DNA from 2 places in the Streptomyces sp. NPDC048604 genome. Region 2 is predicted to be linked to the other one. Evidence: riboswitches for the same ligand, from Rfam matches in the RefSeq annotation. Region 2 holds a riboswitch; the other holds the start of a gene.
The links. A riboswitch is a leader RNA that binds a small molecule or an ion and turns the genes downstream of it on or off. The one in region 2 is predicted to bind cyclic di-AMP.
Positions count from the first base shown of each region.

Region 1 (4,516 bases), on a different contig from region 2:
AGCAGGTCGGCGGCCTCCTGTTCGGTGGGCTCGGCGACATGCGCGCCGGCGTGCCGGCGGCTCACCACGAAGCCCTCGGACTCCAGGGTGCGCAGCGCCTCGCGGACCGGGACGCGGGAGACGCCGTACCGGCGGGCCAGCTGCTCCTCGGTCAGCCGGCTGCCCCGCTCCAAGACCCCGGAGACGATGTCGTCCCGGATCGCCGTGCACACCGAATGCGCGGGAATGCGCATGTCCGACCTCCGCCTTAATCCGCGTGAAACCCGCCGACGGTCCCCTGTTCGCCGACTCTTCGGTGACTCTATTGCAGCGGAGCGGTAATTCCGACGGCCGATCGTGAATCATGGATGTCTTTCGGACGCGGAAAAGCCCCGACTCCGTACGAGCCGGGGCTTTTCCGGTGCGCTGTCCGCGGGTCCTGCCGGTCCGTCAGACGTTCACGCCGCGGGCGCGCAGATACGCGAGCGGGTTGATGTCCGAGCCGTACTCGGCGCCGGAGCGGGCCTCGAAGTGGAGGTGCGGGCCGGTGGAGTTGCCGGTCGAGCCGGAGACGCCGATCTGCTGGCCCGGCATGACGGACTCGCCGACCGAGACCGTGATGGAGGCAAGGTGGCCGTACTGGGTGTACGTGCCGTCGAGCATCCGGATCACCACGTTGTTGCCGTACGCGCCGCCCCAGCCGGCCTCGACGACGGTGCCGGCGCCGACAGAGCCGACCGTGCTGCCGTAGGGCGCCTTGAAGTCGATGCCGGAGTGGCTGCCGGAGGACCAGAGCGAGCCGCCGGCCTTGTAGCCGGTGGTGACGTACGAGCCGGCGATGGGCAGCCGGAAGGAGTGCAGACGCTTGCGCTCGGCCTCGCGGGCGGCGCGCTCACGCTCCTCGCGGATCTTCTTGGCGCGGGCCTCGGCCTTGCGCTTCGCCTCGGCCTCGGCCTTCGCCTTGGCGGCGGCCTCGAAGGCCTCCTGCTCCTGGGCGGCGGCCTGGGCGTCTATGCGGTCCGCGAGCGAGTCCACGCTGATCGCCTGGATCAGGCCGGTGTCCTCGAGGGCGGCGGCCTCCGTGTCGACGGCGAGCGCCGGGGAGGCGAGGGTGCCGATCACGCCGGTGGTGGCGAGGGCGGCGACGCCGGCGACGCCCGCGCTGCGGCGCGCCAGACGGCTGGGACCACGATGCTTCCCGGTGGCACGGGTGAACGCCATGAAGTGGCTGATCCTTTCCTTCCTTCTCGCCTACCGGGTTAGCTGACGGGTTCGGAGCAGGAAGGTCTCCTACGGGCTCCTCCGCCGGAAGGCGAAGGCGTCCGATTCACCCCAGGGACGGTGGGTCCCCGGCTCCCCAGGCTCGCACCTTCGGGGACTCGGCGATGACTGTCCGTTGCCGCGGGTGCGGCATGTGCAACCGACGAACAGCCGGACCGACGCTAAGCGGACCGTCTTTCAATCACCAAACAGACACGGAAGTTTGTAGCGCATCCCACAGGGCATTCACGTAGCTTTCCCCCTCGATCCGGACAAACGGGAGGACCCCGACGCATCGGGGCATCGAGGTCCTCGCAGTGGCCTGGGGCCGGGTCGATCAGCCGGTCACGACGGTGACTTCGCCGATGCCGAGGGCGCGCACCGGCTCCTCGATCTCGGCGGCGTCGCCGACCAGAACCGTCACCAGCCGGTCCACAGGGAAGGCATTGACGACGGCGGCCGTCGCCTCCACCGTGCCCGTCTCGGCGAGCCGGGCGTACAACTGCGCCTGGAAATCGTCCGGAAGACGCTGCTCGACCTGGTCGGCGAGCGTGCCGGCGACCGAGGCCGCCGTCTCGTACTTGAGCGGTGCCACGCCCACCAGGTTCTGCACCGCCACATCGCGCTCGGCGTCCGTCAGACCCTCGGCCGCGAGGGTGCGCAGCACCTTCCACAGGTCGTCAAGTGCCGGGCCGGTGTTGGGGGTGTCGATCGAGCCGCTGATGGCGAGCATGGACGCGCCGTTGCCCCGGCCGTCCGAGCGCAGCACCTGGCCGAAGGCGCGCACGCCGTACGTGTAGCCCTTCTCCTCGCGCAGCACGCGGTCGAGCCGGGAGGTGAGGGTGCCGCCGAGGCAGTACGTGCCGAGCACCTGCGCCGGCCACACGCTGTCGTGCCGGTCCGCGCCGACGCGGCCGATCAGCAGCTGCGTCTGGACCGCGCCGGGGCGGTCCACGATGACCACACGGCCCGTGTCGTCGGCGGTGATCGGCGCCACCGGGTGCGACACCGCGGTGTCGCCGCTCCAGTCGCCGAGGGTGTCGGCGAGCAGGGCGTCCAGGTCGATGCCGGTGAGGTCGCCGACGACCACCGCGGTGGCGTTGGCGGGCCGCACATGGGCCTCGAAGAAGGCCCGCACGGCCGCGGCGTCGATGGGGGCCACCGTCTCCTCGGTGCCCTGGCGCGGCCGCGACATGCGCGAACCGGCCGGGAACAGCTCCTTGGAGAGCTGCTTGGCCGCGCGGCGGGCCGGGTTGGCCTGCTCGTGCGGGATCTCGTCGAGCCGGTTGCGCACCAGCCGCTCGATCTCGGTGTCGACGAACGCGGGCGCGCGCAGCGCCTCGGCGAGCAGGCCGAGCGCCTTCGGCAGCCGGGAGACCGGGACCTCCAGGGAGACCCGCACGCCCGGATGGTCGGCGTGCGCGTCCAGGGTCGCGCCGCAGCGCTCCAGTTCGGCGGCGAACTCCTCGGCGGAGTGCTTGTCCGTGCCTTCGGACAGCGCGCGGGCCATGATCGTGGCCACGCCGTCCAGGCCGGCCGGCTCGGCGTCCAGCGGGGCGTCGACGACGATCTCGACGGCCACCACCTGCTGGCCGGGGCGGTGGCAGCGCAGGACCGTCAGACCGTTGTCGAGCGAGCCGCGCTCGGGGGCCGGGAAGGCCCAGGGGCGGGCGTCGCCGGGCTGAGGCTGCGGGTGGAACTCCATGGTCGTCAAAGACGCGGCAGCGTCGCTCACTGGCCGGCTCCCTCTTCCTCGTCGCTGTCGCTCTCTGCGGCCGGGTCGCCCTGGCCCGCGGTGATCGGCTCGTACACGAGCACCGCCCGGTTGTCGGGGCGCAGCTTGGCCGCGGCGACCGCCTGCACCTCCTGCGCGGTGATGTCGAGGACCCGCTGCACGGCGGTCAGCGCCAGCTGCGGGTCGCCGAACAGCACCGCGAACCGGCACAGTTCGTCGGCGCGGCCGGCGACCGTGCCGAGCCGGTCCAGCCACTCGCGCTCCAACTGCGCCTGGGCGCGCTCCATCTCCTCGTCCGTCGGGCCCTCGGCGGCGAACCGCGCGAGCTCCTCGTCGACGGCCGCCTCGATCTGCGGCACCTCGACGCCGCCGGAGGTCTTCACGTCCAGCCAGCCCAGCGAGGGCGCGCCGGCCAGCCGCAGCAGGCCGAAACCGGCGGCGACGGCGGTGCGGTCGCGGCGGACCAGCCGGTTGTGCAGCCGGGAGGACTCGCCGCCGCCGAGCACCGTCAGGGCCAGGTCGGCCGCGTCGCACTCGCGGGTGCCGTCGTGCGGCAGGCGGTAGGCGGCCATCAGCGCACGGGCCGGGACCTCCTCCTCGACGACCTCGCGCAGCTGCTCGCCGATGGTCTCCGGGAGCGAGCCGTCGCGCGGCGGCTGCTTGCCGTCGTGCGAGGGGATGGAGCCGAAGTACTTCTCGATCCAGGCGAGGGTCTCCTCGGGGTCGATGTCGCCGACGACCGAGAGCACCGCGTTGTTCGGCGCGTAGTACGTGCGGAAGAAGTTCCGCGCGTCCTCGAGGGTGGCGGCGTCCAGGTCGGCCATGGAGCCGATCGGCGTGTGGTGGTACGGGTGGCCCTCGGGGTACGCGAGGCCGGTGAGCTTCTCGAAGGCGGTGCCGTAGGGCACGTTGTCGTAGCGCTGGCGGCGCTCGTTCTTCACCACGTCGCGCTGGTTCTCCATGGACTCGTCGTCCAGGGCGGCCAGCAGCGAGCCCATGCGGTCCGCCTCCAGCCAGAGCGCCAGCTCCAGCTGATGGGCGGGCATGGTCTCGAAGTAGTTGGTGCGCTCGAAGCTCGTCGTGCCGTTCAGCGAGCCGCCGGCGCCCTGCACCAGCTCGAAGTGCCCGTTGCCCTTGACCTGCTGCGAGCCCTGGAACATCAGGTGCTCGAAGAGGTGCGCAAGGCCGGTGCGGCCGGGGACCTCGTGGCGCGAGCCGACGTCGTACCAGAGGCAGACCGCGGCGACCGGGGTCAGGTGGTCCTCGGAGAGCACCACGCGCAGGCCGTTGGCCAGCCGGTGCTCGGTCGCTGTCAGTCCGCCGGAGCCGGCCTGGGCTGTGGCCGTGTGACCCATGGGCATGTACGTCCCTTCGATCGCGATGTGGAAGAGTCCTGCCACTGTATGCAAGCGCACCGACACCTCGCGAAGTTCCCGCCGCATCGGACTGTCCCTCTTCCGGGTCGCGGTCGGCGTTGTCGGTGCGACGGTCCACAATGGTCCGCGTCAGATCAACCTTGTTGGTGAAGGAGCCGCAGCCGCG
Region 1 is NZ_JBICVX010000015.1:62,532-67,047, forward strand. Features, by position in the region: gene ACGFMM_RS28045 (GntR family transcriptional regulator) at 1-233, opposite strand, end outside; gene ACGFMM_RS28050 (M23 family metallopeptidase) at 430-1,200, opposite strand; cyclic di-AMP (ydaO/yuaA leader) riboswitch at 1,213-1,374, opposite strand; gene ACGFMM_RS28055 (M16 family metallopeptidase) at 1,577-2,944, opposite strand; gene ACGFMM_RS28060 (M16 family metallopeptidase) at 2,971-4,329, opposite strand.
Region 1: linked by a shared signal. The riboswitch ahead of ACGFMM_RS28050 (M23 family metallopeptidase) and the one ahead of ACGFMM_RS06950 (transglycosylase family protein) in region 2 are both predicted to bind cyclic di-AMP.

Region 2 (4,516 bases):
CATGCGTGGTCAAGTCTTCTCGTCGTCGGGGCGGGGTCGCCCCCATCATCCCTCAGCGGCGCGCGTCGGCGTGGTCGACGCCTTCCCAGAGGTCGGAGTACCAGGCGCGGCCGTCGCCGCCGGCGTCGGAGCGGGGGCGGCCCGCGGCGTCCGGGTCGTTCACGGTGAAGCCGGTCTCGCCGGGCAGCACGTAGTGCAGGTGCTCGCGGGCCAGCCGGCGGACGTACGCGGGGTCCTGCAGCCGGGCCTTCTCGTCGCGCAGCTGCTCGACCCGGTCGGCGGCCTCGGCGGCCTGCCGCTCCTGGTCGGCGATGGCGGCCTGCTGGGAGACGTACTGCCGCATCGGGTAGGCGAGCGCGACCACCAGGGAGCAGACGACCAGGGCGAGGAAGGCGGCGCGGCCGGTGAGCCGGGAGCGGCGGGCCTGCCGGCGGGTCTGGGAGCGGTAGACACGGGCGGCGGTCTGCTCGCCGAGCAGCCGCAGCCGGGTCGCGGTCGAGAACCGGTCCCGGTCCTTCGCGGCCATGTCGTACGCCTCCCCTGGTCCCCTGGTCACACGCGCGTCCCCGCACACGGTACGGGACCGAGTGCGGGGACGCGGGGAAGCTGCCCTACGGCTTGGCGTCAGCCCTTGAAGCGCGGGAAGGCGCTGCGGCCGGCGTAGACCGCGGCGTCGTCGAGGATCTCCTCGATGCGCAGCAGCTGGTTGTACTTGGCGACGCGGTCCGAGCGGGCCGGGGCGCCGGTCTTGATCTGGCCGCAGTTCACCGCGACCGCGAGGTCGGCGATGGTGACGTCCTCGGTCTCGCCGGAACGGTGGGACATCATGCACTTGAAGCCGTTGCGCTGAGCCAGCTCGACGGCGTCGAGGGTCTCGGTCAGCGAACCGATCTGGTTCACCTTCACCAGCAGGGCGTTCGCGGTGCCCTCCTCGATGCCACGGGCCAGGCGCTCCGGGTTGGTGACGAACAGGTCGTCGCCGACGATCTGGACCTTGGTGCCCAGCTTGTCGGTGAGGACCTTCCAGCCGGCCCAGTCGTCCTCGTACAGCGGGTCCTCGATGGAGACCATCGGGTACGCGGAGACGAGCTCCTCGTAGTACTCGGTCATCTCGGCGGCCGTGCGGGACTTGCCCTCGAACTCGTAGGCGCCGTCCTTGTAGAACTCGGACGCGGCGACGTCGAGCGCCAGCGCGATGTCCTTGCCCGGGACGTAGCCGGCCTGCTTGATGGCCTCCACAATGAGGTCGAGCGCCTCACGGTTGGAGCCGAGGTTCGGGGCGAAGCCGCCCTCGTCGCCGAGGCCGGTGGACAGGCCCTTGGTCTTCAGGACGGACTTGAGGGTGTGGTAGACCTCCGCACCCCAGCGCAGCGCCTCGGAGAAGGACTCGGCGCCGATCGGCGCGATCATGAACTCCTGGATGTCCACGTTGGAGTCGGCGTGCGAGCCGCCGTTCAGGATGTTCATCATCGGAACGGGCAGCAGGTGCGCGTTCGGGCCGCCGAGGTAGCGGAACAGCGGCAGGTCCGAGGCCTCGGAGGCGGCGTGCGCCACGGCGAGGGAGACGCCGAGGATGGCGTTGGCGCCGAGCGAGGACTTGTCGTCGGTGGCGTCCAGGTCGAACATCGCCTGGTCGATGAGGCGCTGCTCGGTGGCGTCGTAGCCGACGAGCTCCGGGCCGATCTGCTCGATCACGGCGAGGACGGCCTTCTCGACGCCCTTGCCGCCGTAACGGCTCTTGTCACCGTCGCGGAGCTCGAGGGCTTCGAACGCACCGGTGGAGGCGCCGGACGGAACGGCAGCACGGCCGGTGCTGCCGTCGTCGAGGCCGACCTCGACCTCGACCGTGGGATTGCCTCGGGAGTCCAGGATTTCCCGGGCTACGACGACGTCGATGGACGGCACGAGCATCTCCTTCTGGGATGTGACGTGAGAAGAGGTGCGAAGGTCTCTTGGCCTTGCGACATGAGCCTATCCGGCTCGGGGTGCCCGGCCAGTCGGTGCCCGCCCCCTGGGACGAAAAAGGACCCGAGCGCGGGCATCCCGGGCGAAAGATCTCGTACTACTCGCAAGTAACCATGCGGAAACCCCGGCCCTGCGCACACGGGGGGAGTTGCGCGCAGGGCCGGGGTGGTCACCGCGGGAGGGTCGCACGGCACGGGTGGGCCGCCGGACCCACCCGGGCCGCGAGGCTCACTTCAGGTGGAGCTGCTGGCCCGGGTAGATCAGGTCGGCGTCCTCGACGACGTCCTTGTTCAGCTGGAAGAGCCTCTCCCAGCCGCCCTTGACGTCGTGCGCGGCGGCGATCTTGCTCAGCGTGTCGCCGGCGACGACCTTGTACTCGCCGTCGCCCTTCTTGACCTTCTTGCCGGTCGGGGTGGTGACGGTCTTCTTGGCGTCGGCCTTGGCGGCCTTCTTCGCGGCCTTCGCGACGGGCTTCGGCGCGGTGCGCTGCTCGCTGCGGGTGGTCGGCTGCTCGGCCTTGCGCTCCGGCTGCGCCTGCTCGGCGGCGCCGCCGGTGTACGCGGCGTTGGACAGGCCCACGCCGCAGCTCGGCCACGCACCCTTGCCCTGGCCGGCCAGGACCTTCTCGGCGATCTGGATCTGCTGGGCCTTGGAGGCCTGGTCGGCGGTGGCCGCGAAGGCGGTGCCGCCGTAGGCGGCCCAGGTGGAGGCCGAGAACTGCAGGCCGCCGTAGTAGCCGTTGCCGGTGTTGATGGACCAGTTGCCGCCGGACTCGCACTGGGCGACGCGGTCCCACTCGGAGGCGGTGGCGGCGGACGCGTTGCCCGCGGCCATCAGCGGCGCGGCGACGGCGACACCGGCGATGCCGGCGAGCGCGACGGCGCGGGTGGCCTTGGAGGAACGGCGGTGTTTGCCCTTGCCGGAAAACAGCATGGAAGTCTCCTCACCGACGCCTGCGAGGTGAGCTGTCGGGTTCGGGCCGGAAGAGTTGCCCGGCCGCGTGCTCTCGCACGCGGCTTCACCCCGAGCCGGTCGTTCGGCCGTCATCTCTCGACGGCCGGGACCGGCACTTACCTTGGGTCCCCCGCTCCTGCCTTCGGCGCTTGACGCGACGACTGTTCCCGACGGCCGGCGGCAGGACTCGGCGTTCCGGTCGGCGGGGCCCGCGGTGGCGAGCGGTCACGACCGTAGACACAGACCCTCCGGAAGTTCAAAGACCGACATCCCGGGAAAATCGCCCGTACTTGCCTTACCGCCGGAGGTGTTTGTGCTGGTGGGAGGTGACGGAAGCAAACTTTGCGGACAGGACACGCCAGTTGGGGCGAAGAGACTCATGTCTCATTTGCGCAGAACCGGACATAAGGCGTCGAACTGCCCGCCGCTCCTACTTCTGCCGGTCGGTCAGTTCCAGGTTCTGGCCAGGGAGGATGAGGTCCGGGTCGCCCCCGACGGTCTCCTTGTTGGCCTTGTAGAGGGCGCGCCAGCCGCCGTCGAGCTCGTGCTCGGCCGCGATCTGCGTGAGGTTGTCGCCGGGCTGGACGGTGTACTCGTCCGAAGTGTCCGCCTTCTTACCCTTGGCGTCCTTGGTCTCGTCCGTACCATTAACGCCCGCTTCGTCGAGGTCGGTGCGGCCGGCGTCGCGTGTCGCATCGTCAGCCGGCGCGGCGTGACGCCCCGATTCGGACGAGTCGCCCGATTCATCCGGGTTCTCGGTCGCGGCGTCGCCGCGGTGCTTGCCCGTGCCGGGAGCGGAAGGGTCGGAGGGGGTGGCGTGGTCCTCGGCGGGCGTGGTGGGGGTGGCCGGGGCGCCGCTCTCGGCCGACTCGTCGCCCGGCTGACCGGACGCATCGGGCAGAAGGGACTTGTCGGACTTCACCTTGCCCGGGGAGTCCTCCCCGCGGTCGTCCTGATTCGCGTCCGCATCGGCCGACGTGGACGGAGTCGTCGGAGCGGTGGGCAGCACGCCACCGGGCTTCGTGGACGGCTTCAGCGTGCCGTCGTCCTTCAGGCCGACGATCGCGGCACAGGTGGCCCACGTCTTCGCCCCCTGCGCGGCCAGCGCCTTCTCGGCGACCGCGATCTGCTGGGCGCGGCTGGCGAGGTCCGGGCGGGCGGCGTACTCGGTGCCGCCGTACGAGTCCCACGTCTCCTGGGTGAACTGCAGCCCGCCGTACAGCCCGTTGCCGAAGTCGGCGCTCCACAGTCCGCCCGACTCGCACTCGGCGACCCGGTCCCACGTCGCCCCGTCGGCGGCGGAGGCGGAGCCCGCGGCGAGCAGCGGAAGGGCGAGGGCGGATCCGGTCACCCCCGCGGCGACGACGAGAGCGGGGGCCTGACGGGGTCTGCGGTGTCGTCCGTTCCCGGAGCGCATGGGGAGTGCCTTTCGCGTGACTGCTGAGGTGTCGGTGAAAGTAGCGGCATTCGAACGTGAGTCACAAGTCGATGCAGCGGAGATCACGTAAAGATCACATTCATGACGCGCCGTCAGTTGTACGGGACGGTGAACTCCACCGGAAGCGTGCGCAGGCCACGCATAATCAGCCCGCCGCGC
Region 2 is NZ_JBICVX010000003.1:55,158-59,673, forward strand. Features, by position in the region: gene ACGFMM_RS06935 (DUF501 domain-containing protein) at 1-3, opposite strand, end outside; gene ACGFMM_RS06940 (septum formation initiator family protein) at 53-526, opposite strand; gene eno (phosphopyruvate hydratase) at 625-1,911, opposite strand; gene ACGFMM_RS06950 (transglycosylase family protein) at 2,194-2,898, opposite strand; cyclic di-AMP (ydaO/yuaA leader) riboswitch at 2,901-3,077, opposite strand; gene ACGFMM_RS06955 (transglycosylase family protein) at 3,350-4,336, opposite strand; gene ACGFMM_RS06960 (cytochrome P450) at 4,450-4,516, opposite strand, start outside.